Saccharopolyspora erythraea: one gene and its partner. Each later gene encodes a partner of the first gene's protein in a complex. Links are inferred from orthologs where the notes say so. Each region holds a gene or a part of one and is shown in the gene's direction. Other genes may lie near its edges.

Region 1 (15,262 bases):
CGGCGGAGCTGCCCGGGCCGGTCCGGATGGCACCGCTGTTCGACGGCCGCGACTCCGAAGGGCGCCCGCAGGTCTTCCGGCCGGTGATCACCGCCTCGGAGAAGGCGATGCTGGCCGAGTACCTGTGGAACGGCCACGTCGTGCTGTCGGCGCGCAGCACGTCGGAGGACGAGGTCGACCCCTCCCGCCCGCCGGAGGTGCCCAAGGTGTTCTGCACCGACGGCGTCTGGGCGTGGCCGCTGTCGATGGCCCATTACCTGGAGCACCACGACATCACCCCGCCCGCCGAGTTCCTCGACCACGTCCGCCGCCACGCCCACCGCGTTCCGAGCAGCGTCGCCGCGCACGCGATCGACCAGGCCAAGGCGCTGGTCCTGGGCACCGACGCCTACTCGGTCGACGGCGGGTACACAGAGAACACAGTCGAGCTGATCCGGAGGCGGATCGCCAGCCTGGGCATCTCCCGGCGCTTCTACAGCACCGACGGTCCGCTGGAGGGCGGCTGGAGCATGGTGCGCGAGGCCGACGGGTGGTGGTCGGTGTACTGCGTGGACGAGGGCGTCCGCAAGGACGAGTCGCGCTTCCCGATCGTCGCCGAGGCCGGTGCGCACCTGATCGGCTGCTTGACCCTGACCCTGGAGCGCTTCCTGCGCACGCCGGAGGAGGAGCTGGCCGACTACGAGTGCATGATCCGGCCGAGCGAGGTCGACCCGCCGCTGACCGCCTTCGACCGCAAGACGGTCTTCATGCTCCCGGCAGGCGCCGAGGTGGACCGGTTCGGGCCGTCGGAGGGCAACACCGTCTTCGTGGCGGGCACCACGCTGCCGCAGCGGTCGATGCCCGTGCACGCGCCGCCCGGCGAGTACCGCAGGTTCCGGGTGACCACCGGGTTCGAGGTGGTCTCGGCGGTGGTCCGGCCGGACCACGGCCAGGTCGGTGGTGGCACCGCCTACTTCCTGCCGCTGACGGTCGCCGACCTGGTGCGGGACGGCTGGCTCGCCCCGGTGTGACGGCCCGGAGCCGTGCGCGGGCGGTGCGCTGATCGCGGGTTCGCGGCGCTGCTACCGTGCTGGGATGGCCGGGGTGTCCCGCGAACTCGACTACGACGGGTCGCCCGTCGTCGTGCCCGACGTCGTCGGGCTGGCACCGGCCGACGCGATCGCCGCGGCCGACGCGGCGGGCGTCCCCATCGTCGCCGCAGGTCCGGGCGACGAGCCCCGCCCGCTGCGGGACGACCGCGGTCCCGTGGTCCGCCAGCGTCCGCCTGCCGGGGAGCGGCTCGGCGCGGCGAACTGGCTCGTGGCCTGGACCGAGCCGTAGTGGAGCGGCTGCGCAGCGTGGCCGGTGATGCGACTTTCGGGCGCAGTGCCGCTCGACGTCTCGGTGTGGCGCGCCGCAGTGGGTAGAGTGGCGGCTCGGACACGACGAGCCCCGCTACCGGCGACGTCGAAGGAGCGCCGGTGCGATCGGGCAGGTCATGGGACCCCCGTTTTGACCCTCTCAGAACGGGGCGGGTATCTTTGTTTATCGGACCCGAGACCGATCGGGTCGATCCGCATGCCCGTGCGTGACAGGTGACTGCGTGCAGCTCCATCCGCGGTTCGCAGTCCCGGACACCGACGCGGGCGGCGGAACTCCTCCTGACAGCCCACTGGGGTAATTCCCGCTGGGACGCCATCAGCGCCGCAAGGCCGAGGAGCGGGCGACACGCCCGACCTCGTGGTGCGGGGGAGTCCCAAGTACACAGTGCCTGCAGGTGCTCGACGCCAGGGGGCACTGTGCGTCAAGCGGAGCTCGGACGAGCGGCGCTTGGCCGAGTACCCAGAAGACGCGAACGCTGACAGAAAGCCGGTCCATGCCCACCATCCAGCAGCTGGTCCGTAAGGGCCGCCAGGACAAGGTCGCGAAGACCAAGACCGCGGCGCTCAAGGGGAGCCCGCAGCGGCGTGGCGTGTGCACCCGCGTGTACACCACCACCCCGAAGAAGCCCAACTCGGCACTGCGCAAGGTCGCCCGTGTCAAGCTCACCAGCGGCATCGAGGTCACGGCCTACATCCCGGGTGAGGGGCACAACCTGCAGGAGCACTCGATCGTGCTCGTTCGCGGCGGTCGTGTTAAGGACCTCCCCGGCGTGCGCTACAAGATCATCCGCGGTTCCGCTGACACCCAGGGTGTGAAGAACCGCAAGCAGGCTCGCAGCCGGTACGGCGCGAAGAAGGAGAAGAGCTGATGCCCCGCAAGGGTCCGGCCCCGAAGCGGCCGCTGCACGCCGATCCCGTGTACAGCTCACCGCTGGTGACCCAGCTGGTGAACAAGGTGCTGGTGGACGGGAAGCGTTCGCTGGCCGAGCGCATCGTGTACGCGGCGCTGGAAGGCTGCCGGGACAAGACCGGCACCGACCCGGTGGTCACGCTCAAGCGTGCGCTGGACAACGTCAAGCCGACCCTGGAGGTCCGCAGCCGCCGCGTCGGTGGCGCGACCTACCAGGTGCCGATCGAGGTCCGTGCCGGCCGTTCCACCACCCTTGCACTGCGTTGGCTCGTCACCTACTCGCGGCAGCGTCGTGAGAAGACCATGGTCGAGCGCCTCATGAACGAGCTCCTGGACGCGAGCAACGGCCTCGGCGCAAGCGTCAAGAAGCGCGAAGACACGCACAAGATGGCGGAGTCCAACAAGGCCTTCGCGCACTACCGCTGGTGACGTCGGGTCGGCTCCTGCCCGCCTCGGCCCACCGCTTCGACAGCTGAATCCGCTGTAGGAACGGGGAAGAATCTCGTGGCACGCGACGTGCTGACAGACCTGACCAAGGTCCGCAACATCGGCATCATGGCCCACATCGACGCGGGCAAGACCACCACGACCGAGCGGATCCTCTACTACACGGGGATCACGTACAAGATCGGCGAGGTGCACGACGGCGCCGCGACGATGGACTGGATGGAAGAGGAGCAGAAGCGGGGTATCACCATCACCTCGGCTGCTACCACGACCTTCTGGGGCGACAACCAGATCAACATCATCGACACCCCCGGGCACGTCGACTTCACCGTCGAGGTGGAGCGCTCGCTGCGGGTGCTCGACGGTGCGGTCGCGGTGTTCGACGGCAAGGAAGGTGTCGAGCCGCAGTCCGAGCAGGTCTGGCGCCAGGCGGACAAGTACGAGGTCCCGCGCATCTGCTTCGTCAACAAGATGGACAAGCTGGGTGCGGACTTCTACTACACCGTGCGGACCATCGAGGAGCGGCTCGCCGCCAAGCCGCTGGTGCTCCAGCTCCCGATCGGCTCCGAGTCCGACTTCCAGGGCGTCGTCGACCTGGTGCGGATGAAGGCGCTGACCTGGCGCGGTGAGGTCAAGAAGGGCGAGGACTACGCGGTCGAGGACATCCCGGCCGAGCTCGCCGACGAGGCCGCCAGCTACCGCGAGCAGCTCGTCGAGGCGGTCGCCGAGACCGACGAGGCCCTGATGGAGGCCTACTTCGGTGGCGAGGAGCTGACCGAGGACCAGATCAAGGACGGCATCCGCAAGCTCACGATCAACCGGGAGGCGTTCCCGGTGCTGTGCGGCACCGCCTTCAAGAACAAGGGTGTCCAGCCGATGCTGGACGCGGTGGTCGACTACCTGCCCTCGCCGCTGGACGTCCCGCCGGTGCAGGGCCTGCTGCCCGACGGCGAGACCGCCGCCGAGCGCAAGCCCAGCACGCAGGAGCCGTTCGCGGCGCTGGTCTCCAAGATCTCCGTGCACCCGTTCTTCGGCAAGCTCACCTACGTCCGGGTCTACTCGGGCAAGGTCTCCTCGGGCACCCAGGTCATCAACTCGACCAAGGAGCGCAAGGAGCGCATCGGGAAGATGTTCCAGATGCACTCCAACAAGGAGAACCCGGTCGACGAGATCCAGGCCGGTCACATCTACGCGGTGATCGGGCTCAAGGACACCACCACCGGTGACACGCTCTGCGACCCCCAGAACCCGATCGTTCTGGAGTCGATGACCTTCCCGGCTCCGGTCATCGAGGTGGCCATCGAGCCGAAGACGAAGGCCGACCAGGAGAAGCTGTCCACGGCGATCCAGAAGCTCGCCGAGGAGGACCCGACCTTCCAGGTCAAGCTGGACGACGAGACCGGTCAGACCATCATCAAGGGCATGGGTGAGCTCCACCTCGAGGTCCTGGTCAACCGGATGAAGTCGGACTTCAAGGTCGAGGCGAACATCGGTAAGCCCCAGGTGGCCTACCGCGAGACGATTCGCAAGACCGTCGACAAGTACGAGTACACGCACAAGAAGCAGACCGGTGGTTCGGGGCAGTTCGCCCGGGTCATCATCTCGCTCGAGCCGATCGAGCAGAGCGCTGACAGTGCGACGTACGAGTTCGAGAACAAGGTCACCGGTGGTCGTGTGCCGCGGGAGTACATCCCGTCGGTCGACCAGGGTGCGCAGGACGCCATGCAGTACGGCGTGCTGGCCGGCTACCCGCTGGTGGGCATCAAGGTGACCCTGCTGGACGGCCAGTACCACGAGGTCGACTCCTCGGAAATGGCCTTCAAGATCGCCGGTTCGATCGCCATGAAGGAGGCCGCCGCCAAGGCGTCCCCCGCGCTGCTCGAGCCGATCATGGCCGTCGAGGTCACCACCCCCGAGGACTACATGGGTGATGTCATCGGCGACCTGAACTCCCGTCGTGGCCACATCCAGGCCATGGAGGAGCGCAGCGGTGTCCGCGTCGTCAAGGCCCAGGTCCCGCTGTCGGAGATGTTCGGGTATGTCGGCGACCTGCGCTCCAAGACGCAGGGTCGTGCGAACTACTCGATGGTGTTCGACTCCTACGCCGAGGTTCCCGCGAACGTGGCTAAGGAGATCATCGCGAAGGCGACCGGGGAGTAATCCCCAGTTCGGCGGCGGGTGGCCGGACTCCTGCGGGAGCGCCGGCCACCGGTCACCAACCCGACAGGACTCCGCCTGGCACAACAAGTCGTACGGCGGAAAGTTAACAAGTCCAGGAGGACAATCCAGTGGCGAAGGCGAAGTTCGAGAGGGACAAGCCGCACGTCAACATCGGGACCATCGGTCACGTTGACCACGGCAAGACCACGCTCACCGCGGCGATCACCAAGGTGCTGCACGACAAGCACCCGGAGCTGAACCCCTTCACGCCGTTCGACGAGATCGACAAGGCGCCGGAGGAGAAGCAGCGCGGCATCACGATCCAGATCGCGCACGTCGAGTACCAGACCGAGAAGCGTCACTACGCGCACGTCGACGCCCCCGGTCACGCCGACTACGTCAAGAACATGATCACCGGTGCGGCCCAGATGGACGGCGCCATCCTGGTGGTCGCGGCGACCGACGGCCCGATGCCGCAGACCCGGGAGCACGTGCTGCTGGCCCGCCAGGTCGGCGTCCCCTACATCCTGGTCGCGCTGAACAAGGCCGACATGGTCGACGACGAGGAGATCATCGAGCTCGTCGAGATGGAGGTCCGTGAGCTGCTGTCGGCTCAGGAGTTCCCCGGCGACGACGTCCCGGTCGTCCGCGTCTCCGCGCTGAAGGCGCTGGAGGGCGACGCCGAGTGGGGCGACAAGATCATGGAGCTGCTGGACGCGGTCGACGAGAACGTTCCGGACCCGGAGCGCGAGACCGACAAGCCGTTCCTGATGCCGATCGAGGATGTCTTCTCCATCACCGGTCGTGGCACCGTGGTGACCGGGCGCATCGAGCGCGGCGTCATCAACGTGAACGAAGAGGTCGAGATGGTCGGCATCAAGGAGAAGCCGCTCAAGACCACCGTCACGGGTGTCGAGATGTTCCGCAAGCTGCTCGACCAGGGCCAGGCCGGTGACAACGTCGGCCTGCTCATCCGCGGTATCAAGCGCGAAGAGGTCGAGCGCGGCATGGTCGTCGTGAAGCCCGGCACCACCACCCCGCACACCGAGTTCGAGGCGCAGGTCTACATCCTGTCCAAGGACGAGGGTGGTCGGCACACGCCGTTCTTCAACAACTACCGCCCGCAGTTCTACTTCCGCACCACCGACGTGACCGGCGTGGTGACCCTCCCCGAGGGCACCGAGATGGTCATGCCGGGCGACAACACCGAGATGTCGGTGCAGCTCATCCAGCCGATCGCGATGGACGAAGGTCTGCGCTTCGCGATCCGCGAGGGTGGCCGCACGGTCGGCGCGGGCCGCGTCGTCAAGATCAACAAGTGATCCGGTAGAGGGCCTGCCTCTCCCCAGGGGAGGCAGGCCCTCTGCGGTTTCCCCGGGAACCGAGATCGAATTCCCGGTGAACCCACCCCCGATTTGGGTTGACATACGGCGTGTGTCATCCTGTATGGGTTGCTCGTTCGGAGCGGTCGGATTTTCGGGCGCAAGCTCGGCTGCAATCCGGCCGCTTCGCTACGAACAGCCTCGCGCCCTTGGTTCGGACCAGGACCGGTTCTTTCGGGCCTGCGCGTGGCCGCCGCGAAGGCGGCCTGCCGATCAGGGTGGCAAGAGAAGGTGTACGGGCCGCGAGGCCCATCCCACCGGCACAGTTCGGCGGGACCGGTATGTGGTCAACAAGGCGACACGCCCGACCGCGTGTACCGGGCACCAAACACCTGAACAGGGGCGGACCGAGGGCTGTGACCCACCTGTGCCGGACATCCGGCACCCGGGGGCGCTCACACGGCTGAGGCCGCGCAGGGCACCAACGCCCAACGGGGGCGGTGCGCCCGCTCCCTGCATGCAACCGCGGCACGAGACTAGAGGAACGGCAAGCCACTATGGCGGGACAGAAGATCCGCATCCGGCTCAAGGCCTACGACCACGAGGCGATCGACGCGTCCGCGCGCAAGATCGTCGAGACCGTGACGCGCACCGGCGCTCGGGTCGTCGGGCCGGTGCCGCTGCCCACTGAGAAGAACGTCTACTGCGTCATCCGCTCCCCGCACAAGTACAAGGACTCGCGGGAGCACTTCGAGATGCGGACGCACAAGCGGCTCATCGACATCCTCGAACCGACGCCCAAGACGGTGGACGCGCTCATGCGCATCGACCTGCCAGCCAGCGTCGACGTGAACATCCAGTAGGCGGAGAGACGAGACCCATGTCTGACAGGCAGATCAAGGGGATTCTGGGCACCAAGCTCGGCATGACCCAGGTCTTCGACGACCAGAACCGGGTTGTCCCGGTGACGGTCGTGCAGGCCGGGCCGAACGTGGTCACCCAGATTCGCACCCCGGAGAAGGACGGCTACGCGGCCGTGCAGCTGGCGTTCGGCGCCATCGACCCGCGCAAGGTGAACAAGCCGCGCACCGGCCACTTCACCAAGGCAGGCGTCACTCCGCGCCGCCACGTCGTCGAGCTGCGCACCGCCGACGCCGGCGAGTACGAGGTCGGCCAGGAAGTCACCGCCGAGGTCTTCGAGGCCGGCACGGTGGTCGACGTGGTCGGCACCAGTAAGGGCAAGGGCTTCGCGGGCACGATGAAGCGCCACGGCTTCCGCGGCCAGGGCGCCAGCCACGGTACCCAGGCCGTGCACCGCAAGCCGGGCTCCATCGGTGGCTGTGCCACCCCGGGCCGCGTGTTCAAGGGCATGCGGATGTCCGGGCGGATGGGCTCCGACCGCGTCACCACCCAGAACCTCAAGGTCCACCGGGTGGAGGGCGAGTCCGGCCTGCTGCTGATCAAGGGCGCCGTCCCCGGCCCGAAGGGCGGACTGGTGCTGGTGAAGAGTCCCGCGAAGGGTGGTGCGTGATGAGCGTGACGCTGGACGTCCGTACCCCGGACGGCAAGACCGACGGCACCGTCGAGCTGCCCGCCGAGATCTTCGACGTGCAGGCCAACATCGCGTTGATGCACCAGGTCGTCGTCGCTCAGCTCGCGGCGGGCCGCCAGGGCACGCACGCGACCAAGACCCGCGGCCAGGTCTCCGGTGGTGGCAAGAAGCCGTACCGGCAGAAGGGCACCGGTAACGCCCGGCAGGGCTCGATCCGCGCCCCGCAGTTCACCGGTGGTGGCACCGTCCATGGGCCGCAGCCGCGCGACTACTCGCAGCGGACCCCCAAGAAGATGAAGGTCGCCGCGCTTCGCGGTGCCCTGTCCGACCGCGTCCGCGCGGGCCAGCTGCACGTGGTCTCCCACGTCGTCGGTGGCGAGCAGCCGTCGACCAGGCAGGCCAAGACCGCGGTGCGGACCTGGACCGAGGCCAAGCGCGTCCTGGTGGTGCTCAACAAGTCGGAGGAGACCTCCTGGCTGAGCCTGCGCAACCTGCAGAACGTCCACCTGATCGACCCGTCCCAGCTGAACACCTACGACGTCCTGGTCAACGACGACGTCGTGTTCACCAAGGCGGCGTTCGAGCGCTTCGTCGCAGGCCCGGCCAAGGGCAGGACGGCAAAGGCGGCGGCTACCTCTGGTGAGGCTGAGGAGGCGAACCAGTGATCCCCGACCCGCGAGACATCATCCTTGCGCCGGTGATCTCCGAGAAGTCCTACGGGCTGCTCGAGGAGAACCAGTACACGTTCCTGGTCCGCCCGGGCTCGAACAAGACCGAGATCAAGATCGCGGTCGAGAAGATCTTCGGCGTGAAGGTCAACAACGTCAACACGATCAACCGCCAGGGCAAGCGCAAGCGCACCCGCACCGGGTACGGCAAGCGCAAGGACACCAAGCGGGCGATCGTAACGCTCTCCCCGGAGAGCAAGCCGATCGAAATCTTCGGCGGACCGGCCGCCTGACCGGCGCTGATTAGGACGAGGTTGCGTTAGAGATGGGCATTCGCAAGTTCAAGCCGACGACGCCAGGGCGTCGCGGCTCCAGCGTGTCCGACTTCGCCGAGATCACGCGGTCGGAGCCGGAGAAGTCGCTGCTGCGCCCCCTGCACGGCCGGGGCGGTCGCAACGCACACGGCAAGATCACCACGCGGCACAAGGGCGGCGGCCACAAGCGGGCCTACCGCCTGATCGACTTCCGCCGCAACGACAAGGACGGTGTGCCGGCCAAGGTCGCGCACATCGAGTACGACCCCAACCGCAGCGCCCGGATCGCGCTGCTGCACTACGCGGACGGCGAGAAGCGCTACATCATCGCCCCGAACAACGTGCGGCAGGGCGACCGGATCGAGAGCGGTGCCCGCGCCGACATCAAGCCGGGCAACAACCTGCCGCTGCGCAACATCCCCACCGGCACCGTGGTGCACGCGATCGAGCTGCGCCCCGGTGGCGGGGCCAAGATCGCGCGCTCGGCGGGTGCCAGGGTCCAGCTGGTGGCCAAGGACGGCCCGTACGCCCAGCTCCGGATGCCCTCGGGCGAGATCCGGAACGTGGACGCGCGCTGCCGTGCCACGGTCGGCGAGGTCGGCAACTCCGAGCACGCCAACATCAACTGGGGCAAGGCCGGCCGGATGCGGTGGAAGGGCAAGCGCCCGACCGTCCGAGGTGTCGTGATGAACCCGGTGGACCACCCGCACGGTGGTGGTGAGGGCAAGACCTCCGGTGGTCGTCACCCGGTCAACCCGAAGGGCAAGCCGGAGGGTCGCACCCGCCGCAACAAGCCCAGTGACAAGCTCATCGTCCGCCGTCGCCGCACCGGCAAGAAGCGCTGAGCAGGGAGGTAGGAGAACATGCCACGCAGCCTGAAGAAGGGCCCGTTCGTGGACGACCACCTGCTCAAGAAGGTGGACGCGCTGAACGAGTCGGGCAAGAAGACCGTGATCAAGACCTGGTCCCGCCGGTCGACGATCATTCCGGACATGCTCGGGCACACCTTCGCGGTCCACGACGGCCGCAAGCACATCCCGGTGTTTGTCAACGAGTCGATGGTCGGGCACAAGCTCGGCGAATTCGCGCCGACCCGCACCTTCAAGGGTCACGTCAAGGACGACCGGAAGTCGCGCCGCCGCTGAGCGGGTCTGTGACACGAACGAACAGCAGCAAGGGGTAGCAGGATGACAGCCCGTATCGACGACACTGCCGCGGAGGAGAACCCGCGCGCAGTGGCGCGGGCCCGCTTCGTCCGCGTGACGCCGATGAAGGCCCGTCGCGTGGTCGAGCTCATCAAGGGCCGTAGCGCCAGCGAAGCCCTGGCCGTGCTCCAGTTCGCGCCGCAGGCCGCCAGCGGTCCGGTGTCGAAGGTGCTCGCCAGTGCGGTCGCCAACGCGGAGAACAACCTCTCGCTCGACCCCGACACCCTCTGGGTGCACCGGGCCTACGTCGACGAGGGTCCGACGCTGAAGCGCTTCCGGCCGCGTGCGCAGGGTCGCGCGTACCGGATCCGCAAGCGGACCAGCCACATCACGGTCGAGGTCGAGTCGCGTCCGAAGAAGGTGGCCAGCAAGTCCAAGAGCCAGAAGGGGAGTGCCCGGTAGTGGGTCAGAAGATCAACCCGCACGGCTTCCGTCTCGGCATCACCACGGACTGGAAGTCCCGCTGGTACGCCGACAAGCAGTACTCGGAATACGTCGCGGAGGACGTCAAGATCCGCCGTCGGCTCTCTCGCGGTATGGAGCGCGCAGGGATCTCCAAGGTGGAGATCGAGCGCACCCGCGAGCGGGTCCGGGTGGACATCCACACCGCCCGGCCGGGCATCGTCATCGGCCGTCGCGGTGCCGAGGCGGACCGCATCCGCGGTTCGCTGGAGAAGCTGACCGGCAAGCAGGTCCAGCTCAACATCCTCGAGGTCAAGAACGCCGAGGCGGATGCGCAGCTGGTGGCCCAGGGCGTCGCCGAGCAGCTCTCGAACCGGGTCTCGTTCCGGCGCGCGATGCGCAAGGCCATCCAGTCGGCCATGCGCTCGCCGCAGGTCAAGGGCATCCGGGTGCAGTGCGGTGGCCGTCTCGGCGGTGCCGAGATGTCCCGGTCGGAGTTCTACCGCGAGGGCCGGGTCCCGCTGCACACGCTGCGCGCGGACATCGACTACGGCTTCTTCGAGGCCCGCACCACCTTCGGCCGCATCGGCGTGAAGGTGTGGATCTACAAGGGTGAGCTCGTCGGTGGCCTGAAGCAGAAGCAGCAGGAGTCCGAGGTGCGCCCGCCCCGCGGTGACCGCGGTGACCGTGGCGAGCGCGGCGAGCGCGGTGGCCGTCCCGAGCGCGGCGGCCGTCGTCGTTCGGGTGCCTCCGGCACCACCGGCTCCGGTGGCACCGAGGCCGGTCGCGCCGCGGCGGACAAGTCCAAGGGCTCCGCGCAGAGTCCCGAGCAGGCGCAGACCTCCGGCGACGTGGCCTCGGCCAACGCCCCGCAGGTCGCCGAGCCTCGGGCCGATGAGAAGACGGAGGGCTGAGACGTGCTGGTCCCACGCAGGGTGAAGTGGCGCAAGAGCCACGCGCCGAAGCGGAAGGGCTTCGCCAAGGGCGGCACCCGGATCAACTTCGGTGAGTACGGCATTCAGGCGATCGAGCACGGCTACGTGACCAACCGTCAGATCGAGTCGGCTCGTATCGCCATCACCCGGCACGTCAAGCGTGGCGGCAAGGTGTGGATCAACATCTTCCCGGACCGTCCGCTGACCAAGAAGCCGGCCGAGACCCGTCAGGGTTCCGGTAAGGGCTCCCCGGAGTCCTGGGTCGCCAACGTCAAGCCCGGTCGCGTCATGTTCGAGCTGAACTTCCCGAACGAGAAGACCGCGATCGAGGCGCTGACCCGTGCGGCGCACAAGCTCCCGATGAAGTGCAAGATCGTGTCCCGAGAGGCTGGTGACTTCTGATGGCAGCGGGCGTCACCGCCACCGAGCTGCGCGAGCTGGCCGACGAGGAGCTCGTGCAGAAGCTGAAGGAATCGAAGGAAGAGCTGTTCAACCTCCGGTTCCAGATGGCGACCGGGCAGCTGGAGAACAACCGCCGGCTGCGCGTCGTTCGCCGGGACATCGCCCGGATCTACACCATCATGCGTGAGCGCGAACTGGGCCTGACGGTTTCACCTGAAGGCGCTGAGGAGGGCGCGGCATGAGTGACGGAGGACAGGGCGTGACCCGCAACACCCGCAAGGTCCGCGAGGGCTACGTCGTCTCGGACAAGATGGACAAGACGATCGTGGTCTCGCTCGAGGACCGCAAGAAGCACGCCCTCTACGGCAAGGTCATGCGCCAGACCACCAAGGTGAAGGCGCACGACGAGGCCAACACGGCGGGCGTCGGCGACCGGGTCCTCCTCATGGAGACCCGCCCGCTGTCGGCGACCAAGCGCTGGCGGCTGGTCGAGGTCGTCGAGAAGGCCAAGTAAGTCGGTCGCGGTCGGCCGGCCGTTGGAGGTTTCAGCGGCCGGCCGAATCGCGTGCCGGTTGACCGCGCGCGTCGGGTCGGAAATCCGTCGCGCCAGAGTGCGACCGGGCGAACGCCCGGACGCTTAGGGTCAGGAGTCAGACGTGATCCAGCAGGAGTCGCGACTTCGCGTCGCCGACAACACTGGGGCCAAGGAGATCCTCACGATCCGGGTTCTCGGTGGTTCCGGTCGGCGCTACGCGGGTATCGGGGACATCATCGTGGCGACCGTCAAGGAAGCCATCCCCGGTGCCGGAGTCAAGAAGGGCGATGTGGTCAAGGCCGTCATCGTCCGGCAGAAGAAGGAGAAGCGTCGTCCGGACGGTTCCTACATCCGGTTCGACGAGAACGCCGCGGTGCTGATCAAGCCGGGCGGCGAGCCGCGCGGTACCCGCATCTTCGGGCCCGTCGGCCGCGAGCTGCGTGACAAGAAGTACATGAAGATCATCTCGCTCGCGCCGGAGGTGCTGTGATGAAGGTGAAGAAGGGTGACACCGTCGTTGTCATCTCCGGCAAGGACAAGGGCGCCAAGGGCAAGGTGATCCAGGCCTTCCCGCAGCGGGAGAAGGTCCTGGTCGAGGGTGTCAACCGGATCAAGAAGCACACCAAGGTCTCCCGGACCGAGCGTGGTGCGCAGTCCGGTGGCATCGTCACCCAGGAAGCGCCGATCCACGTCAGCAACGTGATGGTGGTCGACTCCGACGGCAAGCCCACCCGTGTCGGCTATCGCACCGGTGAGGACGGCAAGAAGGTTCGTATCTCTCGCCGCAACGGTAAGGACATCTGATCATGACCACGACTGAGAAGATCGTCCCCCGGCTGAAGACCCGCTACCGCGACGAGATCCGCCAGGCCCTGAACGAGGAGTTCCACTACTCCAACGCGATGCAGGTGCCCGGCGTGGTCAAGGTCGTGGTCAACATGGGTGTTGGCGACGCCGCACGGGACAGCAAGCTGATCGAGGGCGCGGTGCGCGACCTGGCGATCATCACCGGTCAGAAGCCGGAGATCCGCAAGGCCCGCAAGTCGATCGCGCAGTTCAAGCTGCGCGAGGGCATGCCGATCGGTGCCCGTGTGACGCTGCGCGGCGACCGGATGTGGGAGTTCATCGACCGGCTGGTCACCATCGCGCTGCCGCGCATCCGTGACTTCCGGGGCCTGTCGGGCAAGCAGTTCGACGGCAAGGGCAACTACACCTTCGGCCTCAACGAGCAGTCGATGTTCCACGAGATCGACCCCGACTCGATCGACCGTCCGCGCGGCATGGACATCACCGTCGTTACTACGGCCAACACCGATGAGGAAGGCCGGGTGCTGCTGCGCCGGCTGGGCTTCCCGTTCAAGGAGAACTGAGCCGATGGCCAAGAAGGCGTTGATCAACAAGGCCGCCGCCAAGCCGAAGTTCAAGGTCCGGGGCTACACCCGGTGCCAGCGCTGCGGTCGTCCGCGGTCGGTGTTCCGCAAGTTCGGCCTCTGCCGCGTGTGCTTCCGCGAGATGGCGCACGCCGGCGAGCTGCCGGGCGTGAGCAAGAGCTCCTGGTGACGTCCCGCCCGACGGGGACCCGGCTGCTGCCGGTACCCTCGTCGGGCGTCACCTGGGCGTTCGCCCCTGCGCTGAGGACGCTCGCGCTCGCACGCGAAGAGAACGGCCTGCCGCTGCGGCAGGCGATGACCCCCTAATTCGTCCAGGCCGGGGTCCAGACGGTGCCTCCGGGTACGTGTCGAGACCCGCAGGAACCAGACGAGAAAGGTTGAGAAGGTCACCATGACGATGACCGATCCCATCGCAGACATGCTCACTCGTCTGCGCAACGGCAATTCGGCATACCACGACGAGGTCGTGATGCCGCACTCGAAGCTGAAGGCGAACATCGCCGAGATCCTCAAGCGCGAGGGTTACGTGTCGGGCTACCGCACGGAGCAGGGCGAGAAGGGCCAGAACCTGGTCGTCGAGCTCAAGTACGGCCCGAACCGCGAGCGGAGCATCGCCGGCCTGCGCCGGGTCTCCAAGCCCGGTCTGCGGGTGTACGCCAAGTCCACCAACCTGCCGAAGGTGCTGGGCGGACTGGGCATCGCGATCATTTCGACCTCCGGCGGTCTGGTGACCGACCGGCAGGCCATCAAGCAGGGCGTGGGCGGGGAAGTCCTCGCCTACGCGTGGTAAGGGAGGAGGAACGGCCATGTCGCGCATTGGAAAGTTGCCGATCACCGTCCCCTCCGGCGTCGAGGTGACGATCGACGGCCAGAACGTGACGGTCAAGGGCCCGAAGGGCACCCTGGAGCAGCGGATCGCCGAGCCGATCATCGTCGAGCGGGACGAAGACGGTGCGATCCTGGTGAAGCGCCCGGACGACGAGCGCAACAGCCGCTCGCTGCACGGACTGTCCCGCAGCCTGGTGAACAACATGGTGGTCGGCGTCAGCCAGGGCTACCAGAAGGACCTCGAGATCTACGGCGTGGGTTACCGCGTGCTGCAGAAGGGCTCGAACCTGGAGTTCTCCCTGGGCTACAGCCACCCCGTCCTGGTCGAGCCGCCGGAGGGCATCGAGTTCGCCACCGAGGGCGCCACCAAGCTGTCGGTCAAGGGAATTGACAAGCAGCTGGTCGGCGAGATCGCCGCCAGGATCCGCAAGCTGCGCCGCCCCGACCCGTACAAGGGCAAGGGCGTCCGTTACGCGGGCGAGACCATCCGCCGCAAGGTCGGAAAGACGGGTAAGTGACCATGAGCGAGACCACCACAGCTACCAAGCGCAAGCCAGTGGGCAAGGGCATCTCGGGCGTGCGTCGGACCGCCCGGACCAACCGCCACTTCCGCCTTCGCAAGAAGGTCAGCGGCACGCCGGCCCGCCCGCGGCTGGTCGTCACCCGGTCGACGCGGCACATCGTCGCGCAGGTCATCGACGACATCGCCGGCCACACGCTGGCCTCGGCGACCACGATGGAAGCCGAGCTGCGTTCGTTCGACGGCGACAAGAAGGCCAAGGCCGCCAAGGTGGGCGAGCTGGTCGCCGCCCGTGCCAAGGAGGCCGGGA
Region 2 (15,268 bases), 5.7 Mb from region 1 along the record:
GAGCGCCCTGCAGCCGTGGCTCATCGGCGGTCCCGGGTCGACGTGCCCGGAGCCCGATTGCGCGCTGGGCGTGGGCGTGTGGCTGATCACCGGGGCGGTTGTGGCAGTGCTGGTCTCGGTGGTGGTGTCCGTGGTGATCGCGGTGCGGCACCGCGAGGCCCCGCCGCGCGTGGGTGTGCTGCGCGGGCTGCGGGTGTGCCTGTGGTTGCTGCTGGCCTACCTGGTCGAGTCCATCGTGCTGTGGGTACTGGTGTAGCGGTGCCCGAAGGCCACACCCTGCACCGCCTGGCACAACTGCACCAGAAGCGCTACGGCGGCGCGGCCGTGCGGGTCGGCAGCCCGCAGGGCAGGTTCGCCGCGAGCGCGGCCCTGCTGGACGGTTCGGTCCTGCGGCGGGCCGAAGCCCACGGCAAGCACCTGTTCCACTTCTACGGCCCGGACCGGGTCGTGCACGTCCACCTCGGGCTCTACGGCACGTTCACCGAGTCCGAGCTGCCGATGGAGGAGCCGCGGGGCCAGGTCCGGATGCGGATCGTCGGCGACACCCACGGCACCGACCTGCGCGGCCCGACCGCGTGCGAACTGCTCACCGACGCGGAGGTGGCGGCGCTGCGCGACCGGCTCGGCCCGGACCCGCTGCGCACCGACGCCGACCCGGACCGCGCGTGGCAGCGGATCTCCCGCTCCCGTACCAGCATCGCTGCGCTGCTGCTCGACCAGAAGGTGCTGGCCGGCGCGGGCAACGTCTACCGCGCGGAGGTGCTGTTCCGGCACGGCATCCCGCCGTACACACCCGGGCGGGACCTCGGCCGCGAGCGGTGGGACCTGGTCTGGAGCGACCTGGTCGAGCTGATGGCCGCCGGGGTGCGCGCGGGGCGCATCGACACCGTGCGACCCGAGCACGAGCCGGAAGCCACCGGCCGTGCGCCGCGGCAGGACCGGCACGGCGGCGAGGTCTACGTCTACCGGCGGGCCGCGCAACCCTGCCTGGTGTGCGGCACGGAGGTGGCCACCGCCGACCTGACCGGGCGCAAGCTCTACTGGTGCCCGTCCTGCCAGGCGCCCTGACACCAGGCACATCCGGACATACGTCGTCAGTCGGAGATCCCGGAGCGAGAAGGCGGCTGAGGTTTCGCGAAGCGCCCAACCAGGCAAGCCACCTCCGAAACACGTCCTAGAAGCCGCCCATGTCGAACCCACCCATGTCGAAGCCACCGCCGTCGAAGGCGCCTCCGTCGGCCGCCCCGTCGGCACCGACGTCCGGAGGGCTCTCGGCGTAGGCGGCGGCCGGCACCCCGGCCATACCGGTGAACATGGCGCTCATCAGCACGAACGATCCGAGGCTCCAGGTGCCCGCGAGCATCGCGGGCTTCCACCACGGCTCGCTGTACCAGCCTTCCGGCACCGGGCGCCCCGCCACCGTGCCGCCCGGGTAGTAGTGCGGGGTGCGGTCGGTCGGCTCCGGCGACGCCACCTGCTGCCGACCGTCGACTTCGACCTCGCGGAACTCGGTGACCCGGCCCGCGCCGCGTTGACCGGACAGGTCGGGCAGCTCCGGCCCCGGGTCCATGTCCATCGCGGTCCGCGCCGCGCGTACGTAGTAGAGCCCCTCGAGCGCGGTCTCGGTCACCAGCTTGCACTGGGTCGTCGAGGCCGCCTGTTCCATCTGCGACCCCGCGGCGTTGTGCCGCTCGGAAGCATCGGCCAGCGCCTGCTTCGCGGCCTCGTTGGTGCCGACCAGGTTGACCACCTGCCCGCTCAGCCGCTCCAGCCAGCGGCGGGCCTCGGCCCGCGCGTCGTCGAGCTCGGCCTGCCTCCGGGCCGCGGCGCGCTGCCGGGACCACCAGACGGCGGCGACGATGACCACGATGCCGATCAGGATGAGAACGATTGCGGTGTCCACGCCTGCCTCCGCTCATGTCGAGCCGGATGACACCGACGGTACCCGCCGGGACGCCACGCGGGGTCAGAAACCTTCCTGGCAGTGCGGGGCGACGTCGGTGGCGAACGCGCGGGAGGCGCGGCGCAGCGCGTCCGGGTCCGCGTCGCCGAGGCGGCCTCCGCGCGCGAGCCCGGCGAAGGTGTTGCCACCGAGGTAGACCGACGCCAGGTCGGTGATGTCCACATCGAGCGCCGCGGCGTCCTCGGTGCGCGAGACCTCGGCGTTGCCGTCGTCGTCGACGCGCAGCCGCCAGCGCCCGGCGTTCCAGGGGCAGAACGCGTCGGTGACCTCCAGGACGGTGTCCAGCGGAGCGGAGTACGTGCGTGCCCGCAGCGCGCGGTCGAGGTCGACCAGGCGCAGCCACAGCCCGTCGACCACCCGGCGGCCCGCGGTGCGCGGGTTGGCCAGCAGGTGCACCACGGGTTCGTCGATGGCGGCCTTGTCCCACCGGACCTCACCGGCGAAGTCGACGTCGAGCAGGTATCGCCACAGCGCGGCGTAGGCCCGGGGCGTGGCGGCGACCAGCTCCTGCACGTGGAGCTTGAAGTCCGGGCCCCGGTCGGTCCAGCCCTTCTCCGGCCGGTAGATCACGTAACCGTCGGGGTGCACGGCGAACCGGGGCTTGCCCTCGCCGGCGTCGCCGGGGCGGTCGGCGGCGACGCGGACCTCCCAGGCGGTGTCGTCCCGCGAGAGCCGGCCCGCGTGGTCGCGCTCGACCGTCGGGTAGAAGCGGTGGACGAACTCCAGCGCGGCCTCCCGGCCCAGCTCGCGCACCGGCCGCGGATCGATGTCCACAGTGGACTTGAACGGGGTCCTGCCGGGGACCGACAGCTTGGTCTCGTAGGTGCCGACCGCATAACCGAAGCGCCCGTAGATGCCGCCTTCCGACGCGTACAGCGCGGCGACCGGTGCGCCGCCGTCCTCGTGCAGCGAGTGCAGCTGCGCGCGCATCAGCCTGGTGAGCACACCGCGCCTGCGGTGCCCGGGCCTCACCCCGACCGCGGTGACCGCGGCCAGCGGCGAGCTCGTCCCGCCGGGCAGCGCGAGCCGCGGCGCCAGCCGGCTCGCCACACCGATCAGCTCGTCGCCGTCGAAGACACCGTGCGAGCGGCCCGCGTCGAGCACGTTGCGGAAGTGCCGCAGCTCGTCGTCGAGCAGGAACGCCGCCCGGAATACGTCGAAGTAGTCGTCGAGTTCGCTGTCCTGGAGCGTGCGCGCGGTGAGATCGGTCATGCCCGGTTCCTACCGGGATGTCCGCGCGGCCGCGACCGCTTTTCGCCTCCTTTGGCCGTTCAGCCGAACGACACGTCGGTGATGACCTCCCACTCGGAGTTCGAGTGGTCGCGGGAGAGCCTCACCAGCGAGAGCGAGCCGACCTTGGCCGTGGTGGGTTCCACGGCGGTCGCGCCGAGCGTGGCGACCGCGAAGATCGCGGGCCCCTCGGTGGTGGAATGCGCGAGGCTGACGTGGCGGTCGGTGTCCTCGGGCTCGGTGGGCACGGCTGCTTCGCCGAGCACGTCGGCCAGCGCCGCGCGCACGTCCGCGCGCAGCTCGTGCAGGCTCGACTGCGGTTCGGCGGGAAGCGCGAGCGACTCGGGCAGCACCACGGCGTGGTGGAAGGCCAGGGTGAGCGGCGAGCTGCCGGCCAGGCGGTCGCCGACGGCGGTCACCATCCGGTCCACGTCGGCGTCGCCGACCTCGTCGGTGAAACCGGCCTCCTGGACCAGGATGTGCATCCACTCCAGCGGGACGAGGTCGAAGCCGGGCAGGTCGCGCAGCGCGTACTGGTACTCGTTGACCAGCCTGCGGAGTCCCGGCTGGTCGGCCAGGCCGAGCAGCCACGCGTAGCTGGTGCGGCCCGAGCTCCAGCCTGGGCGCCACCGGGCGTGGCTGCGGACCTGGTCGGCATGCGGCATTTCGGTCACTCCCCAAATATGCACCGGGGCATGCGGTCGTGGGGCGGCCTTGACCTATCTCACCTCACCCGTTCGGCTCGCCGCTCGCGCGGCTTCCGGGTGGGACGGATCGAGGCTGGCCGCCGCGTCCGAGTCTCGCACGCGGGTGCTCAGCGCCAGCGCCAGCAGTCCGAACACCACCGCCACCAGGAAAGCCCCGTGGAATCCCGCCATCTGGGCGTGCGCCGGGGCTCCGTCGCCACCCGCGTCGGTGAGCACGACCAGTGTCGTGGCGAAGACCGCGGTCCCCAGCGCCGTCGCGACCTGCCTGCTGACGTTGTACATCGAGCTGGCGTGGCCCATCTCGGCCACCGAGACCTGCGCGAACGCGGCCGTCTGTATCGGGGTCATCAGGATGCCGACGGAGATGCCCAGCAGTGCCAGCAGCACCACCACGGCCACCAGCGGAGTGCCGGTGCCGAGCAGTTGCAGGCACAGGTAGACGGGGATCTCCAGGCAGAAGCCGGCCAGCAGCAGCCGCCTCGGCCCGATCCGGCCGTACAGGCGGCTGACGACCTGGGTGGCCAGCAGCATCGCCACCGCCTGCGGCATCAGCACGAGCCCGGCGGTGAAGGGCGAGACGTGCAGCACGTCCTGCAGGTAGAGCGGCAGCAGGAACAGGACGCCGAACAGCGAGGCGACCTGGCACAGCAGGAGCGCGTTTCCGGTGCCGAACAGGCGGTTGCGCAGCAGCCGAAGGTCGAGCATCGGCTCGCCGACGCTGAGCTCCCGCCACGTCAGCCCCGCCAGCAGCAGGACCGCGGCGAGCAGGCTGCCCCACACCGTCGGCACCGACCACCCGGCCTGGGCGCCCTGGTCGAGCCCGTAGAGCAGCGTGGCCAGCCCGGCCCCGGCCAGCACGAACCCGGGAAGGTCGAACCGCCCGGGCCTGCCGCGGCGCTCCTCCTCGAGGAAGAGCACGGTGAACACCAGGGTCAGGGCCCCGACCGGGAGGTTGATGAAGAAGATCCAGCGCCAGCTCGCGTACTCGACCAGCGCACCGCCGAGCATCGGTCCCAGCGCCGGGGCGACGGTGATCGGGATCGCCAGCACCGCGGATGCCTTCGCCCGCTCGTGGGCGGGGAATGCGCGGAAGAGCATCGCCTGGCCGACCGGCACCAGCATCCCGCCGCCGACGCCCTGCAGGACGCGGGAGGCGATCAGCATCCAGATGCTCCCGGCGAAGCCGCACAGGACGGAGGCGGTGGTGAAGATGACCACGGCGAGCAGGAAGGTCCGCTTGCTGCCGAACCGGTCGGCGATCCAGCCGGAGGAGGGGATGAAGACCGCCAGGCTGAGCATGTAGCCGGTGAGCACCCACTGCAGGGTGCTGGCGTCCACCTCGAACTCCCGTCCCAGCGTCGCCAGCGCGACGTTGAGGATGGTGATGTCGAGGATCTGCATCACGAGGCCGAGCACGAACGTGATGCCGACCAGCCACTTGTACTCGAGCCGGAACACCGGCGGTTCCCCCTGCCTTCTCGGTGACCGAACCGCAGCCAGCATGCGCCATCCCCCCGACACCGACAACGTCATTTCCACCAGGGACGAAAAGGTCCTATTAGGACGAAAATCCGCAACAACCGCAGATCACGGCAGGGGCGCATTCCGCCCGCAGTGCGGATGCGAACCAGCCCCAGACGAATTCCACACCGCCTGATCGGTTCCCCTCCACCCCAAGAAGACGCAAGCCCGCAGTGAGCGTGAAGTGAAGTAGTGGTGAGAGGCGAGGGTGAACCGAGCGGAGGGCTGGTCCAAAACCAGGCCGGGAACGCTCAGAAGGCCAGAAGCACCCGAAAGCTGCCACCGCACCGTGGGGGGTCCCGGGGGGTTCGACCCCCCGGTGAAATGCGAAGAGACCCGGTCCGCGCATTCCGCGGACACGGGTCCCCCGTCTCGGAGCGGGCGACGGGAATCGAACCCGCGTAGCCAGTTTGGAAGACTGGGGCTCTACCATTGAGCTACGCCCGCGTGTTCTGTTGGTGGCCCGTTCTGCCGGAGCCTGGACGGGTCCTCCGTCGGAGGATGCCGACCGGTCGCCATCGTAACCGGTCGCTTTCCCGCGACCTTGCGTGCCCCAGCTTAGCGGGTCGCGATAGGCTGCTCGCAACGCACCGGGGTGACCTGGTGGCGTTGCTGTTCAGACGGGGTGTGGCGCAGCTTGGTAGCGCACTCGCTTTGGGTGCGAGGGGCCGTGGGTTCAAATCCCGCCACCCCGACGATCGGGCGACGGTCGTTCGCGTTCGGCGCGAACCCGTCGCCCGTTGTCTTCTTCGCCGTGAATCGGCCCCCTGTCCGGTTGTCACTGATCGTGATGCGAGTCGCGATCTTCGCGACGGCCGGTAACGGCCGGGGCGAAAGTTCCGATTCCGTTGGCGTGCGCGATGCCATTCGGGTTCCGATGCGTGTTCACCTCCCCGCCGTGGTGGTGTGCGCTGTGCTGGGTGCCGTGGCGGTGGTCCTGGTGGGGGTTTCGGTGCTGGTGCAGGGGCCGTCCCCGGCGATCACGCCGCCCACCGAGGGGATCATCACGGCCGTGACCCCGACCGAGCTCAGTTCGGCCGCCGGTCCGGCGCTGGTGAGTCACTGACGCCGGCCGGTGCGTCGCTGATCTCCACCGCCGCCAGCGTGGTGGGGCGCACGGCGGCCTTGCCGCAGCTGTTCGGTCGCGGCGGATCGAGTTCGCGCTCGTGGACGGTGACAGTCCACATCCGGCCATCCTGGTGCGTGACGCGCACCTGGTCCCCGCCGGCGGGCTCCACCCGCAGCGCGTCGATCAGGTGCTCGCCGATGTGGTCGCGGACCGCGAGCTCGGCGACCTGGCCGGCCCTGGTCCACGTGGACCGGCCCCGGCAGCGCTCCAGCGCGACCTTGCCCGAGGCGGCGGCCGCGAGCGCGGCGTCGGCTTCGTGCGGGCCGAGCCTGCCGTAGGTGTAGCCGCTGGGCAGCAGGACCGCCGCGGGGGCGAACCGGTGGCCGCCGGTGTGGGTGGTCTCCCAGACGGCGTCGTCGTGGCGGCCCCGCAGGCCGGCGACGAGCTCGCGCCCGAGTACCGCGCAGCAGCGGTCGCGGCGGCCGTTTGTGCAGACCAGCAGCAGCGGCTCGGCGACCTCGCGTCCCCAGCCGTCGTGGCGGCCCGCCGCGATCGCCGCGAAGTCCAGGTCGAGCAGTTCGGCCGGGTCGGCCAGGTCGGCTGCCCGCAGCCAGGACCCCGTCGGGCTGGTGTGGGCGAGGTAGGCGCGACGCGGTCCGCCCGGCGGCTCGTCGGCGTGCCTGCCGGGGCGGCGGATGAGCTGCACCCGCACTTCGGCCGGGCCCGCGGCGGCGTCCAGCGCCCGCCCGACGGCCGGGTCCAGGTGGCTCTGCAGCAGGGCGTTGTGTCCCCACGGGCCGCGCTGTTCCAGGCACAACCAGCTACCCGCCACGGCGGCCGTGCCGGGCAGCGGCTCGTTGAGCGATTCGGACAGGGTGGCGCAGCTCGCGTCGCCGGCTGGAGTGTCTGGCACGCCTCCACTGAAGCACGCCGCGAGGTCGCCCGACGGGTGGCACCGTCGCCCGGCAGAGGTGGTAAGCAACCCCGAACCGGGTACCCGAGCTGCAAGCAATAGACTCGGAGGTCAGCCCGGCGTCGACGGATGCGGCCCAGGGCCGCTCCCGCAGGCACCGCCGGGGTACGAAGCACGTTCGCACTAGGAGACCACGTGAAGAGCACCGTCGAGCACCTGAGCCCGACGCGCGTACGGATCAACGTCGAGGTGCCGTTCGACGAGCTCAAGCCGAACTTCGACCGCGCGTACAAGGCACTGGCCAAGCAGGTCCGCATCCCCGGCTTCCGGCCGGGCAAGGTGCCCGCCAGGGTGCTGGAGAGCCGGATCGGTCGTGGACCCGTGCTCGACGAGGTCGTCAACGAGTCGGTCCCGGCCAAGTACCTCGAAGCCGTCAACAGCAGCGAGGTGCGCACTCTCGGTCGCCCCGACATCGAGGTGACCAAGATCGAGGACGGCGACGTCATCGAGTTCAAGGCCGAGGTCGACGTCCGTCCCGAGATCACCGTGCCCGCCTTCGGCGAGCTGAAGGTGTCGGTCGACGACGTCGAGGTGACCGAGGAAGAGGTCAACGAGCAGCTCGACGAGCTGCGCGCCCGCTTCGGCACCCTGGCAGGCGTCGAGCGGCCCGCCCAGCAGGGCGACTTCGTCAGCATCGACCTGTCGGCCACCGTCGACGGCCAGGAGGTCGAGGAGGCCCAGACCAGCGGCCTGTCCTACGAGATCGGTTCCGGCCAGCTCATCGAGGGCATCGACGACGCGCTGATCGGCGCGAGCGAGGGCGAGACCAAGGCGTTCACCACCAACCTGGTGGCCGGCGAGCACGCGGGCAAGGACGCCGAGGTCACCGTCAAGCTGAACTCGGTCAAGGAACGGCACCTGCCCGAGGTCGACGACGAGTTCGCCCAGATGGCCAGCGAGTTCGACACCGTCGACGAGCTGCTGTCGGACCTGCGGGAGCGGCTGGGCCGGGTCAAGCGGATGCAGCAGGGCATGCAGGCCAGGGACAAGGTCCTGGAGGCGCTGCTGGAGACCGTCGAGGTCCCGCTGCCGGAGAAGGTCGTCGAGTCCGAGATCGACGTGCGCAAGCACGACGCGATCCACCCGTTCGACCACGACGAGGACCGCTTCGGTGAGTGGCTGGAGCAGCAGGGCCAGACCCGCGAGCAGTTCGAGGCCGAGACCCGCGAGGAGGCGGAGAAGGCGGTGCGGACCCAGCTGGTGCTGGACACCATCGCCGACGCCGAGGACGTGTCGGTCTCCGACAACGAGCTGACCGAGCGGATCATCTACCAGGCGCAGCGGTTCGGCGTGAGCCCCGACCAGTACGTCCAGCAGGCCCAGCAGTCCGGCCAGCTCGGCGCGATCTACGCCGACGTCCGGCGCAGCAAGGCGCTGTTCTCGGTGGTGCGGCAGGCCACCGTGACCGACGAGGAGGGCAACGAGCTCGACCTCGACGAGCTGTTCGGCACGCAGGCCGAGGAGCAGGACGAGCAGGCCGAGGCCACCGACGAGCAGTCGGCGAAGGCGGACGCCAAGGCGGAGTGACCGCGGTCTCGAAAACTTCAATAGGCATGCTCTGAGCGAACGTGGGCGGTACTGGGAAGCTGGTGCCGCCCACTTTCGTTAGGGTCTGTCGTAGCGGATCACCCGAAGGGGAATCGCGACATCGCAGGGGTCGCAGTGGTCCACAGTGGAGGTCCCCCCTCCACCGCGGACCAGGTGCCCCCGTGGAAGAGGCCCACAGTGGGAGAAGGCAGGGGAGACGTGACGCAGCACCAGACTGTTCCGGCGTCCGGCGCTGGATCGCCGCAGATGCGGACGACGACGAACGGGCTCTCGCTCAACGACTCGGTGTACGAGCGGTTGCTGCGGGAACGCATCATCGTCCTCGGTTCCCAGGTCGAGGACTCGATCGCCAACCAGATCTGCTCTCAGCTGATCTTGCTGGCCGCCGAGGACCCGGAACGCGACATTTCGTTGTACATCAACTCGCCGGGTGGCTCGGTGCCGGCGGGCATGGCGATCTACGACACCATGCAGCTCATCCAGCCGGACGTGGCGACCGTTGCGATGGGCTTCGCCGCTTCGATGGGGCAGTTCCTGCTGTCGGCGGGCGCCCGGGGCAAGCGCTTCGCGCTGCCGCACGCGCGGATCATGATGCACCAGCCGTCGGCGGGCATCGGTGGTACCGCTTCCGACATCGCCATCCAGGCCGAGGTCTTCGCCAAGAACAAGCGGGAGATGGCGGAGCTGATCGCCGAGCAGACCGGTCAGCCGATCGAGAAGATCGAGGCCGACTCCGACCGGGACAAGTGGTTCACCGCGGAGGAGGCCCGCGACTACGGCTTCGTCGACCACATCGCCACCGCCGCCAACCTGCCGCGCGGCTGACCGAGACGAGGAGTGTTCCCGTGAACCCCTACCAGTCCTTGCAGTCCCGGTACGTGCTGCCCTCGTTCGTCGAGCGCACCGCGTACGGGGTCAAGGAGTCCAACCCGTACAACAAGCTGTTCGAGGAGCGCATCGTCTTCCTCGGCGTCCAGGTCGACGACGCCTCGGCCAACGACGTGATGGCGCAGCTGCTGTTCCTCGAGTCCGACGACCCGGACCGCGAGATCCAGATCTACATCAACTCGCCGGGCGGCTCGTTCACCGCGCTGATGGCGATCTACGACACGATCCAGTACGTTCGCCCGGACGTGCGTACGATCTGCCTGGGCCAGGCCGCCTCGGCGGCGGCGGTGATCCTCGCCGCCGGCACCAAGGGCAAGCGGCTGGCGCTGCCCAACTCGCGGATGCTGATCCACCAGCCCGCGACGGAGGGCATCTACGGCCAGGTCTCCGACCTGGAGATCCAGGCCGCCGAGGTGCAGCGGATGCGTGACCAGATGGAGGCCACGCTCGCCAGGCACACCAACCGCACGCAGGAACAGGTCCGCAAGGACGTCGAGCGGGACAAGATCCTCACCGCCGACCAGGCTGTGGAGTACGGCATCATCGACGAGGTGCTGCCCTACCGCAAGCTGTCGGCGATGAAGTCCTGAAGACATGCCGGGCGCGGTCCGGTGAGACGGTGGTCACAACTCGGTCACTCGTTCGCCGGTCCGCCCGTGCTCCGGCAAGGTGAGCACGGTCAGGCGGCGACACGCCGGGCACGTCGTGAGTCACGCCGTGCCCGGCGTGTGGCGGACACTGTGAGTCTCCCCGAACCCGGGGAGCGGCAGGTACCGTCGAAGGCACACACGGTCAGGCGCGCTACCGGACGGCGCGCCGGAGGGGACGGGGTCAGCGGTCATGGCACGTATCGGTGACGGCGGCGACCTGCTGAAGTGCTCCTTCTGCGGGAAGAGCCAGAAGCAGGTCAAGAAACTCATCGCCGGCCCCGGCGTGTACATCTGCGATGAGTGCATCGATCTCTGCAACGAGATCATCGAGGAGGAGCTGGCCGAAGCGGGCGAGGTGAAGCTCGACGAGCTGCCCAAGCCCGCCGAGATCCACGAGTTCCTCGACCAGTACGTCATCGGTCAGGACCCGGCCAAGCGCAACCTCTCGGTAGCGGTCTACAACCACTACAAGCGCATCCAGGTGGGCGAGCGCACATCGCGCGACAGCCGGGAGGAGAGCGTCGAGCTCGCCAAGTCGAACATCCTGATGCTGGGTCCCACCGGTTGCGGCAAGACCTACCTCGCGCAGACGCTCGCCAAGATGCTCAACGTCCCGTTCGCCATCGCCGACGCCACGGCGCTCACCGAGGCCGGGTACGTGGGCGAGGACGTCGAGAACATCCTGCTCAAGCTCATCCAGGCGGCCGACTACGACGTCAAGCGCGCCGAGACCGGCATCATCTACATCGACGAGGTCGACAAGATCGCCCGCAAGAGCGAGAACCCGTCGATCACGCGCGACGTCTCCGGCGAGGGCGTGCAGCAGGCGCTGCTGAAGATCCTCGAGGGCACCACCGCCAGCGTCCCGCCGCAGGGCGGCCGCAAGCATCCCCACCAGGAGTTCATCCAGATCGACACCACCAACGTGCTGTTCATCGTGGCGGGCGCGTTCGCCGGTCTGGAGAAGATCGTCGAGGACCGGGTGGGCAAGCACAGCGTGGGCTTCGGGGCCGAGCTGCGGTCCAAGACCGACCTGGACAACGCCGACCACTTCGCCGACGTGATGCCCGAGGACCTGATCAAGTACGGGCTGATCCCGGAGTTCATCGGCCGGCTGCCCACGGTGGCCACCGTGACCAACCTCGACAAGCCGTCGCTCGTGCAGATCCTCACCGAGCCGCGCAACGCGCTTATCAAGCAGTACAAGCGGCTGTTCGAGATGGACAACGTCGAGCTGGAGTTCACCAAGACGGCGCTGGAGGCCATAGCCGACCAGGCCATCCTGCGCGGCACCGGCGCTCGCGGCCTGCGGGCGATCCTGGAGGAGGTCCTGCTGCCGGTGATGTACGACATTCCGAGCCGCTCGGACGTCGCCAAGGTCGTGATAACCGAGCAGACCGTGCGCGAGAACGTGAATCCCACGATCGTCGCGCGCCAGGCCACCCGGCGGGAGCGCCGCGAGAAGTCCGCCTGAGCGGTGCGGTTCCTCGCGGTCCGCGCGGCTCGCGCCGCACCGTGAGTCCGGACACGCATGTGACGTCTTCGTGTGTCGACTGGTCCTTCGGTCCGGGTGAGGCGCGGTTGAGGACTGGTCGCGGCCTGATCCGCTCGTGGCATCCGGCCCGTCCCCCGAATACGTGACGACTCCTCGTGTCCCGGTGGGCTCGTCGCGCCGCCGAGCCGGTGCTTCAGCCCGTCGATGACGCCTCGCTTCCGGCCTCCGTTGGCCCCATACCCGATGCGGTGGGCCAGGCTCCCCACCGGTGGGCCTCTCCAGCGGTTTCACCGGTCATCGATGATCATTGGTCGATCGGCGAGATTTGCGAGTCGGGGAGCGACACATGAGCGAGATGCACGTCCTGCTGCTGCACGGGATGACCGGTTCCGGGCCGTGGCACTGGCAGCAGTGGCTGGCCGGACGGCTCCCGGCGCAGGGCGTGACGGTGGAGATGCCGGCCCTTCCCGACGCCGACCACCCCGACCGGGACGAGTGGGTGCCGGTGCTGCGCGCACGTCTCGCGGCGGTGCCTGCCGACGCCGAGCTAGTGGTCGCGGCGCACTCGTGTGGTGTCGCCCTGTGGCTGCACCACGCGGTCACCATCGGCGGACAGATGCGGCGCGCCGACCGCGTGCTGCTGGTGGCCCCTCCCGACCCGCAGTGGCAGCACCCGGACGCGGCCGGCATCGTGCCCTACCCGCTCGACGCGCGCGCCCTGCGCAAGGCGGGCGGTGTCACCCGCATGGTCGCGGGCACCGGCGACCCGTACCTGTCGATGCGCAAGGCGCACCGGCTGGCCGAGGCGCTGCAGATCGAGCTGGACGTCATCCCCGACGGCGAGCACCTCAACACCGACGCCGGTTACGGACCGTGGCCCTCGATGTTGAGCTGGGCGCTGTACGGGTCGGTGCCGCTGGCCGACCGCTACGACGCGGAGCCGTACACGGTCGCCTACGCGCCGGAACGCCTGCGCCCGGTGTAGGCAGCGGACCTCCGCCCAGCGGAAGCGACTGGTGCTGTCGTCAGGGGGCTCAGGCCGCGCCTGGAAGGCTCAGGCGTCGTGTTCGGCGAGCTTGCGGCCGATGAAGCTGACGACCTCGGGCAGCGCCTTGCGGTAGTAGCGGCTGTTGTGGCCGCCTGGGGTGGTGGACGCCACCTCCGGCCGGGCCCGCCGGATGAACTCGCGGGTGCCGGTGATGAACCTGTCCCCGAGGCCGCACCACACGCCGAGCGCCACGTTGCCCAGTTCGGGGATGTGGCGCAGCGGGTCCATGCCCGCCCATTCCGCCTCGTCGACGAACGCCTTGCGCCTGCTCATCTCGCGCCAGCTCGTGATCAGCGCGGGCGAGACGACCGCGGCGGCCGCCACCGGGCTGTCGTGCTCGTGCCTGCGCCGGGCGTAGAGCAGGGCGCCGAAGCCGCCCATGGAGATGCCCGACACCGCGAAGGGCTGGCCGTCGTCGCCGCCGAGGCCGCGTTCGCCCAGCCAGCGGGGTACCTCGTCGAGCAACATCCACATCGGATCGTCGCCCGGGTGCCGGTGCCAGTAGCTGTTGCCGCCGCCGTCGACGGCCAGGAACGCGAAGGGCGGCACCCGGCCCTCGGCCACCGCGGCGCTCAGCCAGTTGGGCAGGCCGGCGGCGGACCTGCGGGCGTCGCCGTAGCGGCCGTGCAGCATCAGGCACACCGGCAGCCCCTCGCGGTCCACGCCCTCGGGCGACATCAGCACGAGGTCGACCTCGCGGTTGCGGGCCTGGGAGTGGACGCGTTCGACCGAGACGTTGCTCTGGTTGGCCAGCGGCGCGGCCTTGCCGGGGATGCTGAAGGTGTCGCCGGAGAGGCCCAGCCCGAGCACGGCAGCCCCGGCGGCCCCGGAGGTGAGCACGGTTCGCCTTCGCAGGAATCTGGCCCGCGCGGGCTCTGGCGTCTGCATGCTCCCCTCCGGTCTCTCGGTGTCGCGCGTTCCATCGTGCCTATCGGGCCGCGCTGTTTTCACCGGTCAGCGGAGGTGGTCACGAGATTTCGGTCACCACTCGCTGCGTTCCGGTGTAGACGTTCATGGACTGTCCACGCAGGAAGCCCACCAGAGTCATGCCCTGCTCCTCGGCCAGGTCGACCGCGAGCGAGGAGGGCGCCGACACCGCCGCGAGCATCGGCACACCGGCCATGGCGGCCTTCTGGACGAGTTCGAAGGACGCGCGTCCGGACACCATCAGCACGCCGCCGGTGAGCGGTGTGCGCCCCTCCATCAGCGCCCAGCCGAGGACCTTGTCCACGGCGTTGTGCCTGCCGACGTCCTCGCGCACGGCCAGCAGCGAGCCGTCGGCGTCGAACAGCCCGGCCGCGTGCAGCCCGCCGGTGCTGTCGAACACCCGTTGGGCCGCGCGGAGCTTGCCGGGCAGTTCGGCGAGGACGTCCGCGCGCAGCCGCAGCGGGTCCTCGGCGGGGGAGTGGCGGGTGCGCAACCGCACCGAGTCCAGTGCGGCCTTGCCGCACACGCCGCACGAGGACGTCGTGTAGAAGTTGCGCTCGATCGACGGGTCGGGCGGTTCGACGCCGGGTGCGAGCGCGACGTCCAGGACGTTGTAGGTGTTGCGGCCGTCGGGGCCGGGGCTGTCGCAGAAGCGGGCCGCCGCCACCTCGTCCCGGCCGGTGATGACTCCCTCGGTGAGCAGGAAGCCGTGAGCCAGCTCCACGTCGCTGCCGGGTGTGCGCATGGTGACGCTCAGCGGCCGCGAGGCGACCCTGATCTCCAGCGGTTCCTCCGCGGCCAGCGTGTCGGGCCTGCGCCGGGGTTCGCCCGCCTTGATGTGCAGCACCGGCCGCCGCACGGTGACCCGTCCCATCCGGACCTCCAGTCGTGGAGAGCGCCTGTCCTGACATCGTCGCACCCGCGTGCTTCGTGACATCCGGGTCGGTGGTGCGGTAACGGAAGGAAAAGCGGTACTCGCGGGTTTCGCGCGAACTGGGCGATGGCACCACTGGCCGGAAAAGACCCTCCTGCGGAAGGGGACATCGACAGTAGGCTGCCGCGTGATCCACATCGCACGGCGGGAGGATGAATGTCAGCAGGGTTGCTCGAGCGGTCGCGGATCGTCGCACCAGCCGACTGGAACCGCTGGCTGGTGCCACCCGCCGCGCTGGCCGTGCACCTGGCGATCGGGCAGGTCTACGCCTGGAGCGTGTTCAAACCGCCGCTGGAGGACGAGCTCGGGTTGTCG

Evidence for each region.
Region 2: the proteins of rpsG (region 1) and tig are in contact, whole or in part, in a crystal structure (PDB 3GTY), measured with the Thermotoga maritima proteins. The link is inferred for Saccharopolyspora erythraea from one-to-one orthologs. Residues at the interface, in WP_004081843.1 of Thermotoga maritima: Lys34, Lys52, Lys55, Glu59, Arg62, Gln63, Glu66, Asn67, Lys69, Val71, Arg95, Ala109, Lys110, Lys111, Gly112, Arg113, Pro114, Glu117, Glu121, Ile124, Ala125, Tyr127, Asn128, Asn129, Thr130, Gly131, Lys135, Asp139, Arg142, Met143; in WP_004081061.1 of Thermotoga maritima: Glu122, Val124, Val129, Leu130, Tyr133, Glu188, Gly259, Ile262, Tyr263, Glu266, Ser270, Glu273, Gln274, Glu277, Arg308, Gln311, Ile312, Ser315, Tyr316, Glu325, Arg329, Arg336, Leu363, Phe366, Trp367, Arg373, Leu377, Arg381, Leu384, Glu387.

What each region holds. Positions count from the first base shown.
Region 1 is NZ_CP054839.1:7,652,510-7,667,771, reverse strand. The notes cover bases 1,025-3,964. They hold rpsG (30S ribosomal protein S7), read left to right. Parts: upstream 1,025-2,229; coding sequence 2,230-2,700; downstream 2,701-3,964. Other genes in these bases: fusA (elongation factor G), read left to right, coding at 2,776-3,964; rpsL (30S ribosomal protein S12), read left to right, coding at 1,856-2,230; HUO13_RS34440 (PASTA domain-containing protein), read left to right, coding at 1,075-1,320. Also shown: HUO13_RS34445 (TNT domain-containing protein), read left to right, coding at 1-1,010; more of fusA, read left to right, coding at 3,965-4,878; tuf (elongation factor Tu), read left to right, coding at 5,007-6,200; rpsJ (30S ribosomal protein S10), read left to right, coding at 6,758-7,063; rplC (50S ribosomal protein L3), read left to right, coding at 7,081-7,731; rplD (50S ribosomal protein L4), read left to right, coding at 7,731-8,417; rplW (50S ribosomal protein L23), read left to right, coding at 8,414-8,713; rplB (50S ribosomal protein L2), read left to right, coding at 8,746-9,579; rpsS (30S ribosomal protein S19), read left to right, coding at 9,598-9,879; rplV (50S ribosomal protein L22), read left to right, coding at 9,922-10,341; rpsC (30S ribosomal protein S3), read left to right, coding at 10,341-11,255; rplP (50S ribosomal protein L16), read left to right, coding at 11,259-11,678; rpmC (50S ribosomal protein L29), read left to right, coding at 11,678-11,920; rpsQ (30S ribosomal protein S17), read left to right, coding at 11,917-12,192; rplN (50S ribosomal protein L14), read left to right, coding at 12,335-12,703; rplX (50S ribosomal protein L24), read left to right, coding at 12,703-13,017; and 6 more genes.
Region 2 is NZ_CP054839.1:1,978,432-1,993,699, forward strand. What follows is about bases 6,849-9,794. They hold tig (trigger factor), read left to right. Parts: upstream 6,849-7,598; coding sequence 7,599-8,990; downstream 8,991-9,794. Other genes in these bases: HUO13_RS09165 (sucrase ferredoxin), read right to left, coding at 6,849-7,403; HUO13_RS09175 (ATP-dependent Clp protease proteolytic subunit), read left to right, coding at 9,258-9,794. Also shown: HUO13_RS09120 (hypothetical protein), read left to right, coding at 1-256; HUO13_RS09125 (Fpg/Nei family DNA glycosylase), read left to right, coding at 259-1,068; HUO13_RS09130 (hypothetical protein), read right to left, coding at 1,175-1,903; HUO13_RS09135 (GNAT family N-acetyltransferase), read right to left, coding at 1,967-3,175; HUO13_RS09140 (2'-5' RNA ligase family protein), read right to left, coding at 3,235-3,858; HUO13_RS09145 (MDR family MFS transporter), read right to left, coding at 3,913-5,358; HUO13_RS09160 (hypothetical protein), read left to right, coding at 6,197-6,487; more of HUO13_RS09165, read right to left, coding at 6,450-6,848; more of HUO13_RS09175, read left to right, coding at 9,795-9,836; HUO13_RS09180 (ATP-dependent Clp protease proteolytic subunit), read left to right, coding at 9,857-10,489; ATP-dependent Clp protease ATP-binding subunit ClpX, read left to right, coding at 10,740-12,023; HUO13_RS09190 (RBBP9/YdeN family alpha/beta hydrolase), read left to right, coding at 12,391-13,029; HUO13_RS09195 (alpha/beta hydrolase), read right to left, coding at 13,099-13,980; formate dehydrogenase accessory sulfurtransferase FdhD, read right to left, coding at 14,060-14,893; HUO13_RS09205 (L-lactate MFS transporter), read left to right, coding at 15,110-15,268. UniProt on the Bacillus subtilis protein: Involved in protein export. Acts as a chaperone by maintaining the newly synthesized protein in an open conformation. Functions as a peptidyl-prolyl cis-trans isomerase.